DNA from 2 places in the Streptacidiphilus alkalitolerans genome. Region 2 is predicted to be linked to the other one. Evidence: riboswitches for the same ligand, from Rfam matches in the RefSeq annotation. Region 2 holds a riboswitch; the other holds the start of a gene.
The links. A riboswitch is a leader RNA that binds a small molecule or an ion and turns the genes downstream of it on or off. The one in region 2 is predicted to bind glycine.
Positions count from the first base shown of each region.

Region 1: linked by a shared signal. The riboswitch ahead of gcvP (aminomethyl-transferring glycine dehydrogenase) and the one ahead of gcvT (glycine cleavage system aminomethyltransferase GcvT) in region 2 are both predicted to bind glycine.

Region 1 covers NZ_JBHEZX010000007.1:11,282-17,105, reverse strand. Annotated here, with positions in the region: gene ACEZDG_RS17340 (hypothetical protein) at 232-822, shown strand; gene ACEZDG_RS17335 (DUF5999 family protein) at 1,073-1,264, shown strand; gene gcvP (aminomethyl-transferring glycine dehydrogenase) at 1,351-4,218, opposite strand; glycine riboswitch at 4,272-4,371, opposite strand; glycine riboswitch at 4,372-4,463, opposite strand; gene ACEZDG_RS17325 (PRC and DUF2382 domain-containing protein) at 4,616-5,824, shown strand, end outside.
Region 2 covers NZ_JBHEZX010000010.1:259,053-264,876, forward strand. Annotated here, with positions in the region: gene glyA (serine hydroxymethyltransferase) at 1-247, opposite strand, end outside; gene gcvH (glycine cleavage system protein GcvH) at 335-712, opposite strand; gene gcvT (glycine cleavage system aminomethyltransferase GcvT) at 806-1,927, opposite strand; glycine riboswitch at 2,123-2,262, opposite strand; gene ACEZDG_RS23500 (enhanced serine sensitivity protein SseB) at 2,431-3,243, shown strand; gene ACEZDG_RS23505 (enhanced serine sensitivity protein SseB C-terminal domain-containing protein) at 3,299-4,060, shown strand; gene ACEZDG_RS23510 (ABC transporter permease) at 4,715-5,716, shown strand.

The sequences.
Region 1 (5,824 bases), on a different contig from region 2:
TTCGTATAGACTCACCCTCACGGGTAGGAGTTGCACCGGGCCACCCGCAAGGGCCCTGATCGACCGGCACCCCTACGTCTACGTCACGTACGCATGTACGGCACCAAAGCCTGTGAACCACAGCATGTGAGCAGCCACCGGTCACCGGCGCTCGCCCCGTCGGCGGCTCCTCGGCACGTTCCCGCACCGCCTGTCTCTGCCCCGAGAGGCGAACCCCCTATGTCGCTGACGATGCCCCAGCCCCCCGCCGCCGCCCTGCGCGCCGTGATCGGCGCGCTCGACTCCCCGAACGCCGTACGCGCGGTCCGCACCGCGGGCATGCGGCGCAGGACCGGTGTGCTCACCCCGGCGCACCCGCTCCCGGTCCACATGTTCGCCCCGGCGCCGGCCGGGCTGCCGACCGCCGGCGCCTCGGCGCCCACGGCGCTGGCCGGCGCCCGGCGCACCGGCTGGCGCTTCCTGATCCGCGACGGGGAGGAGATCGTCGCCGCCGCCGACACCCGGGAGACCGCGGAGGGCCAGACCTTCTCGCACTTCGCCGAGGGGCCCTACCCGCTGGCCACGCTGCGTGCGCTGCAGCAGGCCAAGCAGCACACCGCGGGGTCACCCACCGTGTACCTGCCGCGACTGCTTTCGGTCCCGGGGCACTACATGACCGCGCTCTGGCTGCACCCCGTGCTCGACCCGTCACACAGCGCCGACCTGCTGATTCCGCTGGCCCCCGCGCCGCTCGGGATCACCTCGCACCTTCCGCACGACGCGGACGAGCTGCTGTCGCTGCTCCCGCTCGGTGACGGACAGTTGCTGACTGCTACTCACTGAGCGGCATCACCCGAAGTGACCATGCCGGGCATGGTCACTTCGTCATGCCCTGACAGAAAGGTGGGGCCCGAACGGGTGGTCTGTACAAGAGAGTGGTGACGCATGTCACCAAACTGCTGCGGAAGCGTCCCCATCGGTCGACACTGGGAACCAGCGCGGGCGGCCTCTGCCTCTACCCCAGAAGCAGGCGGTTCACACCTCCGAGGCGGACCGCGCGGTGATCTGCAACTCTGAATCGAGGGTACGAGCTATGTGCCAGCACCGTCCTGAGTGCCCGTCGGCCGACTCCACCGACCGCGAAGCCGCTGTCGTCGTGGCGAGCCACCCCGAACAGGGCTGGAGCCTGCTCTGCAACGGCATCCTGCTGTTCGAGGACACCGGAGAGATCCTCCCCGACGGTCGGGTGATCGCCCCGAACCGCACCCTGGTCCACGCGGCCTGAGCAACGGCCACCCCAGCGGAGGGGCCGCCACCGAACGCTCCGGTGGCGGCCCCTTCTCCTTGTGCCGAACAGCTTGTGCGGAACAACTACGCGTCGTAGTCCGACAGCGGCGGGCAGGAGCAGACCAGGTTGCGGTCGCCGTAGGCCCCGTCGATCCGGCGCACCGGCGGCCAGTACTTCTCCGCCGGGTTCACCCCGGCCGGGAACACCGCCTCGGCCCGGCTGTACGGGTGCTCCCACTCCCCGGCCAGCAGCGCGGCCGTGTGCGGGGCGTTGCTCAGCGGGTTGTCGGCGGCCGGCCACTCGCCCGCGCCGACCCGGTCGATCTCGCCGCGGATGGCGATCATCGCCTCGCAGAAGCGGTCGATCTCGCCCAGGTCCTCGCTCTCGGTGGGCTCGATCATCAGCGTGCCGGCCACCGGGAACGACATGGTCGGCGCGTGGAAGCCGTAGTCGATCAGGCGCTTGGCCACGTCGTCCACGCTGACCCCCGCCGACTTGGCCAGCGGACGCAGGTCGATGATGCACTCGTGCGCGACCAGTCCGGCCGGGCCGGTGTAGAGCACCGGGTAGTACGGCGCGAGCCGCTTGGCGATGTAGTTGGCACTGAGCACCGCGACCTGGGTGGCCCGCTTCAGCCCCTCGCCGCCCATCAGCCGGACGTACGACCAGGAGATCGGCAGGATCGCGGCCGAGCCCCAGGGCGCGGCCGAGATCGGACCGACGCCGGTGGCAGGTCCGGCCGAGGGCTGCAGCGGGTGGTTCGGCAGGTACGGCGCGAGGTGCGCCCGCACCGCGACCGGGCCGACGCCGGGGCCGCCGCCGCCGTGCGGGATGCAGAAGGTCTTGTGCAGGTTCAGGTGCGACACGTCGCCGCCGAACTCGCCCGGCTTGGCCAGGCCGACCATGGCGTTGAGGTTGGCGCCGTCCACGTAGACCTGGCCGCCGGCCGCGTGCACGGTGGCGCAGATGTCGGCGATGTTCTCCTCGAACACACCGTGGGTGGACGGGTAGGTGACCATCAGCACCGACAGCCGGTCCCGGTGCTGCTCGATCTTGGCGTGCAGGTCCTCGATGTCCACGTCGCCGTCGACCAGGGTCTTCACCACCACGACCCGCATCCCGGCCATCACCGCGCTCGCGGCATTGGTGCCGTGCGCGGAGGAGGGGATCAGGCAGACGTCGCGCTCGGCGTCCCCGTTGGCGTGGTGGTAGGCGCGGACCGCGAGCAGCCCGGCCAGCTCGCCCTGCGAACCGGCGTTGGGCTGGAGGCTGACCTTGTCGTAGCCGGTGAGCTCGGCGAGCCGGTCCTCCAGCTCGTGGATCAGGGTCAGGTACCCGGCCGCCTGCTGCTCCGGCGCGAAGGGGTGCATCCCGGCGAACTCCGGCCAGGTGATCGCCTCCATCTCGGTGGTCGCGTTGAGCTTCATGGTGCAGGAGCCGAGCGGGATCATGCCCCGGTCCAGCGCGTAGTCCTTGTCGGCGAGCTTGCGCAGGTAGCGCAGCATCGCGGTCTCGGAGCGGTGTGCGTGGAACACCGGGTGGGCCAGGTAGTCGTCGGCGCGGCGCAGCGGCTCGGGCAGCGCCTCGCCCGCCGCCGCGTCCAGCGCCTCCAGGTCGCCGTGCGGGACGCCGAAGGCGGTCCAGACCGAGGCCAGGTCGGCCCCGGTGGTGGTCTCGTCGCAGGAGATCCCGACCAGGTCGGCGTCGACCAGACGCAGGTTGACGCCGGTCAGCCGGGCCGCGTCGACCACCTCGGCGGCGCGTCCGGGCACCCGTGCGGTCACCGTGTCGAAGAAGGAGCCGTGGACGACCTCCACGCCGCCCGCGCGCAGCCCCTCGGCCAGTACCGAGGCGTAGCGGTGGGTGCGGACGGCGATCGCCCGCAGCCCGTCCGGGCCGTGGTAGACCGCGTACATGGACGCCATCACCGCGAGCAGCACCTGCGCGGTGCAGATGTTGCTGGTGGCCTTCTCCCGGCGGATGTGCTGCTCACGGGTCTGCAGCGCCAGCCGGTAGGCCCGGTTGCCGTCGGCGTCCACCGAGACGCCGACCAGCCGGCCCGGCAGGCTGCGGGCGTACTCGGCGCGGACGGACATGTAGCCGGCGTGCGGTCCGCCGAAGCCCATCGGGACGCCGAAGCGCTGGGTGGTGCCGATCGCGATGTCCGCACCGAGCGAGCCGGGGGACGCGAGCAGGGTCAGCGCCAGCAGGTCGGCGGCGACGGCGACGATCGCGCCCAGGCCGTGCGCCTGCTCGATCACCGGCCCGAGGTCGCGGACCGCGCCGGACGCACCCGGGTACTGCAGCAGCACGCCGAAGACCCCGCGCTCGGCCAGCTCGGCCGGGATGCCCCGGCTGAGGTCGGCGACCACGGTCTCGACGCCGGCCGGCACCGCGCGGGTCTCGATCACCGCGACGGTCTGCGGCAGGGCGTCGGCGTCGATCACGAACACCCCGCCCTTGACCTTGCCGACCCGGCGGGCCAGCGCGACGGCCTCGGCCGCGGCGGTGCCCTCGTCCAGCAGCGAGGCGCCGGAGGTGGGCAGCCCGGTCAGGTCGGAGACCACGGTCTGGAAGTTGATCAGCGCCTCGAGCCGGCCCTGCGAGATCTCCGGCTGGTACGGCGTGTAGGCGGTGTACCAGGAGGAGTTCTCCAGCACATTGCGGAGGATCACCGGCGGGGTGAAGGTCCCGTGGTAGCCGAGCCCGATCATCGGGCGCAGCACCTGGTTGCGTCCGGCCAGCTCGCGCAGCTCGGCCAGCACCTCCGCCTCCGAACGGGCGTCGGGCAGGTCCAGGGCCTCCAGGCTGCGGATCGCGGCCGGGACGGCGGCGGCGGTCAGTTCGTCCAGGCTGCTGTAGCCGACCTGGGCCAGCATCTTCGCCTGGGAGTCGGCGTCGGGGCCGATATGCCGTCGCTCGAAGAGCTCGGAGTCGAAGGGGGAAGTCATGGCGGGGGAGCCTCCTGGTCGGACCCGGGTGGCACAGTGGGCGTGCCGGGACGACCTCCCCCTCTGTCATGGAACCTGAGAGCTTCACCGGCCGGAGCCGGTTTTCACCGTCGGTGAGGATCCGCCTGCACGGAGCCTGCTTTCCAGAGTGACCTCGCGCGCGCGGTACGGATGCCTGAGAGATTCCGGGGAGGAGTTGCTCCTTCGGCGCCGCAGCAGCGCACGGACTCTCCCGCGCACGCTCGACCGGTCACCGCCAAGACTATCAGCGCGTCCCGATCCCCCACTCGAACGGCCCAGCGACACACCCCGCACGGCCCCCGGCGCTCGACAAATCGATCTTTGTGCCTTTTCGTATGAGTTGACCATCTATGCGTCGTGAGGAGTGGATCGAGCCGTGCAGACCGATATCGACCCCAGGGACCTGATCGGCCACAAGGCCGTGGACCGCAACGGCGACAAGATCGGCACGGTGGACGAGGTGTACCTCGACGACGCCACCGGCCGCCCCGAGTGGGCGGCCGTCCGTACCGGGCTGTTCGGCCGCGACGCCTTCGTCCCGCTGACCAGCAGTGAGTTCATCAGCGACGAACTGCGGGTGCCCTTTGAGAAGTCCCAGGTGAAGGACTCCCCCGACTTCGGCGTGGGCCAGCACCTCTCGCCCGAGCAGGAGCTCCAGCTCTACCGCTACTACGGCCTCGACGTCCCGCACGGCGCCGACAGCGGCTCGGGGACGGCGGCGGCTGCCGCCAGGGCGGCCGACCGGAGCAGCTCCCCGGCCGAGACCACCGCCGCCCAGCCGACCGTGGCGGCGCCCGCGGCGGCGACGGTGGCGGGAACGGCGGCGGTGACCTCCGCAGCGGTGGCCACGGGCACCGGCAGCACCCCGATCGCTCCCCCGGCCCCGGCGGCGCCCGCCGCCAAGACCGCCGACACCAGCCGGACCGCGGCCTTCATGGCGCCCGCGACCCAGACCTCCGCGCCGAGCGCGCCGACCGTTGCCCAGGGCGCCCCGGCCGCGGCAGCCGCCGCGGCAACGACCGCGCCGTCGCTGGCCAAGGCCACCCCGCGTCCCGACCCGCTGACCGACCCCCTCAACGACCCGCTCACCGGGCCGCTTCCCGGCACCGCCGCCACCGCGCCCGCGCCGACGCCGAGCCAGGAGCAGCCGATCGGCGACCCCGGCCGGACCGGGGTCCCCGAGCCGATCGAGTTCGTCTGCCGCGAGGAGCGCCTGGACATCTCCACCGAGTGGCGCGTCCTCGGCCGGGCCCGGCTGCGCAAGTACGTGACGGCCGAGCAGGTCGAGCGCCGGGTGCCGGTGATCCGCGAGCGGATCCGGGTCGAGCGGGTCCCGGTCGGCGCGGAGGAGCGCGCCCAGCTGACGGACCAGGCCATCGCCGAGAGCATGGAAGAGGTCACCCTGCACGAGCAGCGGGTGGTGGTCCGCAAGGCGGTCGTGCCGGTGGAGCGGATCCGCCTGGTGACCGAGCGCTTCACCGAGGAGGAGGTCATCAGGGACGAGCTGCACCGGGAGCACATCCAGGTCCAGGACAGCACCCGGCCCACCGGCCCGACCCCGGTCCCCGGCAGCGGCCAGCCGTCC
Region 2 (5,824 bases):
TGACCCGGTCGATCGCCAGCTGCTCGATCACGTCGACGTGCTCGCAGCCGCCGTAGTAGCGGCGGCCGGGGTAGCCCTCGGCGTACTTGTTGGTGAGCACCGAGCCCTGCGCCTCCAGCACCGCGACCGGGGCGAAGTTCTCGGAGGCGATCATCTCCAGGGTGGACTGCTGGCGGTGCAGCTCGGCGTCCACGGCCGCGGCGACCTCGGGGTCGAGCGCGTGCAGGGACTGGTTCAGAACCGTCATGGTGTGTGTTCCCTCAGGGGTGCGGCGCGGAGCGCCTCAAGCAGGGGTCTCAAGCAAGGGGGGTCGGGTGGACCGGTGGCGGCGGGGTCAGGCGCCGGTGTGGGCGGCGTACTCGTCGGCGGTCAGCAGGCCCTCCGGGGTCCCGGCCAGGCGGACCTTGAACAGCCAGCCCTCGGCGAAGGGCGCGGAGTTCACCAGCGCGGGGTCGTCCACCACGGCCTGGTTGGCCTCGACCACCTCACCGGTGGCGGGGGAGTAGAGGTCGCTGACGGACTTGGTCGACTCCAGCTCGCCGCAGGTCTCGCCCGCGGTCACGGTCTGGCCGACCTCGGGGAGCTGGACGTAGACCACGTCACCGAGGGCGTCGGCGGCGTAGGCGGTGATGCCCACGGTCGCCACGCCGTCCTCGACGGCGGTCAGCCACTCGTGTTCCTTGCTGTATGTGAGGTGCTGGGGGTTGCTCATGGGGTGATTCTCCAGGATGAGAGGCGGTCGGGGCGAAACGGACCGAATTGCGGAAGCGGGCAGCTCAGCGCGAGCAGCCCGGAAGCGGGCAGCTCAGCGGGCGCGCTTGTAGAACGGCAGGGCGACGACCTCGACCGGCTCGTGCGTGCCGCGGACGTCCACGGCGACGGTGGTGCCGGGGACGGCGTGGTCGGCGTCCACATAGGCCATGGCGATCGGCTTGCCGAGGGTCGGCGACGGGGCGCCGGAGGTGATCGCACCGATGACCGAGCCGTCGGTGGCCGAGACCACCCGCATCTCGGCCCGGGGCACCCGGCGTCCGGCGGAGACCAGCCCGACCAGCACCCGCGGCGGACTGGTCACCGCCTCGGCGGCGGCCTTCTCCAGCGCCGCGCGGCCGACGAAGTCGCCGCCGTTGGTCGTCTTGTCGAAGCGGACGACCCGGCCGAGGCCGGCGTCGAAGGGGGTGAGCGAGGTGGTCAGCTCATGCCCGTACAGCGGCATCCCGGCTTCCAGCCGCAGGGTGTCCCGGCAGGAGAGCCCGCAGGGGATCAGCCCGGCGGACGAGCCGGCGGCGGACAGCGCGGCCCACAGCTCCGCCGCGTCGCCCGGGGCGACGAACAGCTCGAAGCCGTCCTCGCCGGTGTAGCCGGTACGGGCGAGCAGCGCCGGGCGGCCGGCCACCGTGGCCGGCAGCGAGGTGTAGTACTTCAGCCCGGGCAGGTCGGCGTCGGTGAGCGGGGCCAGGATCGCGGTGGCCTCCGGGCCCTGGATCGCGATCAGCGCGTAGGCGTCCCGGTCGTCCCTGACCGCGGCGTCGAAGCCCTCCGCGCGGGCGGTCAGCTCGTCCAGGACCAGCTGCGCGTTGGAGGCGTTGGCGACCACCAGGAACTCGGTCTCGCCGGTGCGGTAGACGATCAGGTCGTCGAGGATGCCGCCGTCCGGTGCGCAGATCATGGTGTAGCGGGCCTTGTTCACGGCCAGCGCCGAGACGAAGCCGACCAGCGCGTGGTCCAGCAGCTCGCCGGCGCCGGGGCCGGTGACGGTGATCTCGCCCATGTGGGAGAGGTCGAACAGGCCGGCCCTGGTGCGGACGGCGTTGTGCTCCTCGCGCTCGCTGCCGTAGCGCAGCGGCATGTCCCAGCCGGCGAAGTCGGTCATGGTCGCGCCGAGGGCGCGATGGACAGAGTCGATGGCGGTCGAACGCAGGCTCATCAGAACAGCTCCTAAGCTCTCAAGGACATGCTGCAGCAGGGCTCCCGCTCTGTCGCTGCGACCTGAGAGCTTCACCACGTCCCCGCGGACCCGCGCGCGGCGCACGGGGCGCGGACGGCGGTGGGGGAGCGGCTTGCACCGTTGGTGGGCCGGGCACGCGCTCCGGGGAGCGCGCCGACCACTTTCCAGATGTGCCTCGCCCGTGCGGTAGCTGTGCCTGAGAGATTCCGGGGAGGGCTTGCTCCTTCGGCGCCGACTGCGTCCCCCAACCGAGATCGTTGCGATCGGAATCGTTGCGATCGGAGGGGACGGCCTGGCTCTCCCGCGCGGGCTGTAACGGCCGGTGTTCAGTTGTGGTGGGGCGCCGCCCATCATGGCATGCCTGCGGTGGAGTCGGCGGCGCGGTCTCCGCGTACCCGGGCGTGCCGCGGCTCCGGCCGGATACTGTTTCCAGCTGTCGGAACAACGGCGCAGAACGGCACAGCGAACGGTGGGAGCGGCAGATGCAGTACCCGACGATCCCGGCACAGGCGCAGGGCTGGCCCGCGAACGAGCTGGAGCGGGTCCTGGTCGCCGCGGTCGGCGACCCGGGCGCGACCCCCCGGGTGGTGGAGGTGCTGCGCCGCAGCCAGGTCTGGGTGCCGCTGCCCGGCGGGGCCGGCCACGACGCCGGGACGCTGGCGCTGCCGACCACCGAGCTGGCGGGCCAGCCCTTCGTGCCGGTGTTCAGCTCCGAGGACCAGTTCCGCCGGATCGCCGGGACCATGCCGTTCACGGTGGCCCCGGTGCGCGAGCTGGCGCAGGGGATGCCGCTCGGGGTCGGCATCGTGGTGAATCCGGAGGGCGCGGTCGGCATCCCGATCCCGGCGGCCGGAGTCGCTGAGCTCTGCGGCGGCGGCCATGGCGGCAGCAGTGCGAACGAGGCCGCCGAGCACGAGGCGGCGCGCGTCGCCGCGGCCGGCGCCCGGGTCGGCCTGCGGCTGCCCGAGCCGTACGAGGAGCCGGTCGAGTTCCTCACCGCCGCGATCGGTGAACTCGCCCGCACCGACGTGGTGCTGACGGCGCGTCGGGCGCTGGCCCAGGTCGAGGGCGACGCCGAGAAGCTGTTCGTCGGGGTCGAGCTGGACCGCTGGCAGCCGGAGGACCAGGACGCCGTGGTCCAGGCGCTGGGCCGGGCGCTCGGCGCCGTGCCGCTGCCCTGGGGCCTGGACGTGGTGCTGCTGGACTCGGCCCAGGATCCGGTCGGGGACTGGATGCTGGTGTCCGTGGCGCCGTTCTTCGAGCGCGCCCCGTCCGAGTACCTGCCCGGGTACTAGGCTGACCGTTCGAGCAGCGGCCGGAGCAGGGCCGGGGGTAGGGGAGAGAGTGGCAGTGGTCGAGTCAGGCGGTGCCGCGGGCGGCGGGGCCGCCATCGAACAGGTACTGCGCGAGGTCGTGCCGGGGCGCTTCGACACCTATGAGTCCCTGCTCCACGCGGTCGCCGAGGGGCAGGTGTGGATGCTGCTCTGGCACGGCGAGCCGGGCCGCCCCGACGCCCAGTACGGGAACATGGAGGTCGGCGGCGCCGGCTACGCGCCCTGCGTCACCTCCCCCGAGCAGCTGGCCGCCAGCGGCTGGAGCCGCGCCCACCAGGTCAGTTCGGGGCGTGAGATCGCCGCCGCGCTCTACCGCGAGCGCTGGGGCCTCTGGCTCAACCCGCACCAGCCCGGCGGCGGTGTCGGGCTGCCCTGGGCGGATCTGCGCCGGATCGCCGGCGGCCTGGACCGGCTGCCGGCCGGCCCGCTGCGGATCAGCGAGCCGCAGGTCGCCGCGGACCAGTTCTACGCGCTGCTGAACCAGGCCGCGCACGGCACGCCCGCGGTCCGCTCGCTGCGCCGGGCCTGGGTCGAACCCGCCTGGGGCACCCCGTATCTGGTGATCGGTCTGGATTTGTACGACTCCAGCCCGCCGGCCGTCGAGTCGGTCCGGCAGATGATGCAGCACGCCCTGTCCGGGGTCCCCGAGGGCGTGGCGGTGTCGACGGTCGCGATGTCCGACCCCTTCGACCCGGTGGCGCTCTGGCTCCAGGTGCGCGCCCTGCCCTTCTTCGAGCGCCCGGTGGCCGGCGGCGGGTACGGCTACCCCCGGGTCTGACCCGGCGTCCGCCCCGGGCCCGACGGCCCTGACGATCATTCAGCCGGTAGCGCTCTGTGACATATCGAAATGGTCTCGAAGCGCCCGATTCAGGCCGTCCGTATCGGGGTGACACCCACTTCAGTGGTGTCAGATATGCGCCTGACCTGCGGGAACGTTATCTGCACGCGTAGATCTGAGTGGCGGGGTCCGTGTAACAGGCGTGTGAAGAGAGGTATTCGCAGGTCCCGGGCATGTATCGATGCAGATCACGGTTAGGCAACCTTTGAGTAGGGGGTCTGGCGGAGGCCCTATTCGGTGTTGAAGAGTGGCGCCGCGAGTGGTGGGTCGAGGCTGCCTCACAACTTGCACGCACAGTACGACTTTCGACCGTTACCCCGGACCGGAGTGGTGCAGCTGCGGGACGGGGGTGAGTATGTCCGGTTCGTCCGGCCGACTTGAGTTTTATCCACTTATGCGACTAAAAATAGGCATTCGAACGCTTTGTCAGTGAACGCCTGACTTATCGTCACCGCAATCTCGTTCCAAAGCACTTGGCACCAACTGTGAACTGCGACCTCGTCGGTCGGTCCGCGTCCCGACCGGGACTCACGACCAGGCGGGTCGACCGGGCACCGTGTGCCGGTCACCACCGGCTTGGGGGTCTATCCACTCATGACTGCGCCACTTCACGACTCCGGCACCGCGACTCTGGAGGTCGAAGCCGACCCCACGATCGCCCCGGGGAAGATCGTCGGTCGCTCACCCGGCCGGATCGCCTGGGAACGCCTCAAGCGCGACAAGGTCGCCCTGGGCGGCGGGGTCATGGTGCTGCTGCTGATCCTGGTCGGCATCCTGGCGCCGCTGCTGACCGCCCTCGAGGGGCAGAACGCCGATGACTTCCATCCCAAGGAACTGGACTTCGGCGACATCGGCATCGGTCTTCCGCGCGGCTCGCTGGGCGGCATCAGTGCCACCCACTGGCTCGGCCTGGAGCCGAGCACCGGCCGCGACATCTTCGCCCGTGTCGTCTACGGAGCCCAGATCTCGCTGATTGTGGCCTTCGGCGCGGCCCTGCTCGCGGTGATCATCGGTGTGCTGCTGGGCATGGCCGCCGGCTTCATGGGCGGCTGGGTCGACACCGCCATCAGCCGCAGCATGGACGTCCTGCTGTCCTTCCCGCAACTGCTTTTCTCCATCGCGCTGGTCTCGGTGGTCCCGGACAAGATCTTCGGTATGGGTGGCAGCACCCCGAGGATCTTCGTGCTGATCTTTGTGATCGGCTTCTTCGGCTGGCCCTACATCGGACGCATCGTCAGAGGGCAGACGCTGTCCTTGCGCGAACGGGAGTTCGTCGAGGCGGCCCGCAGCCTGGGCGCGGGCCAGGTGCACATCCTGATCAAGGAGCTGCTGCCGAACCTGGTGGCGCCGATCCTGGTGTACACCACGCTGATGATCCCGACGAACATCCTCAACGAGGCGGCGCTGAGCTTCCTCGGGGTGGGTGTGAAGCCGCCGACGCCCTCGTGGGGGCAGATGCTCTCGGATTCGATCACGTACTACACGATCGATCTCCCCGACCTGCTGATCCCGGGCCTGGCGATCTTCATCACCGTCCTCGCCTTCAACCTGTTCGGCGACGGGCTGCGCGACGCCCTGGACCCGAAGGGCAACTAAGACGTCCGAACCTGGCGCCGACGGCCCGGGCACGGCACTTTCTCACCCCCCGACCAGGAATTCCAGTCCTGGTCACACTCGGAGGTTGACAGCACATGAAAAAGCAGA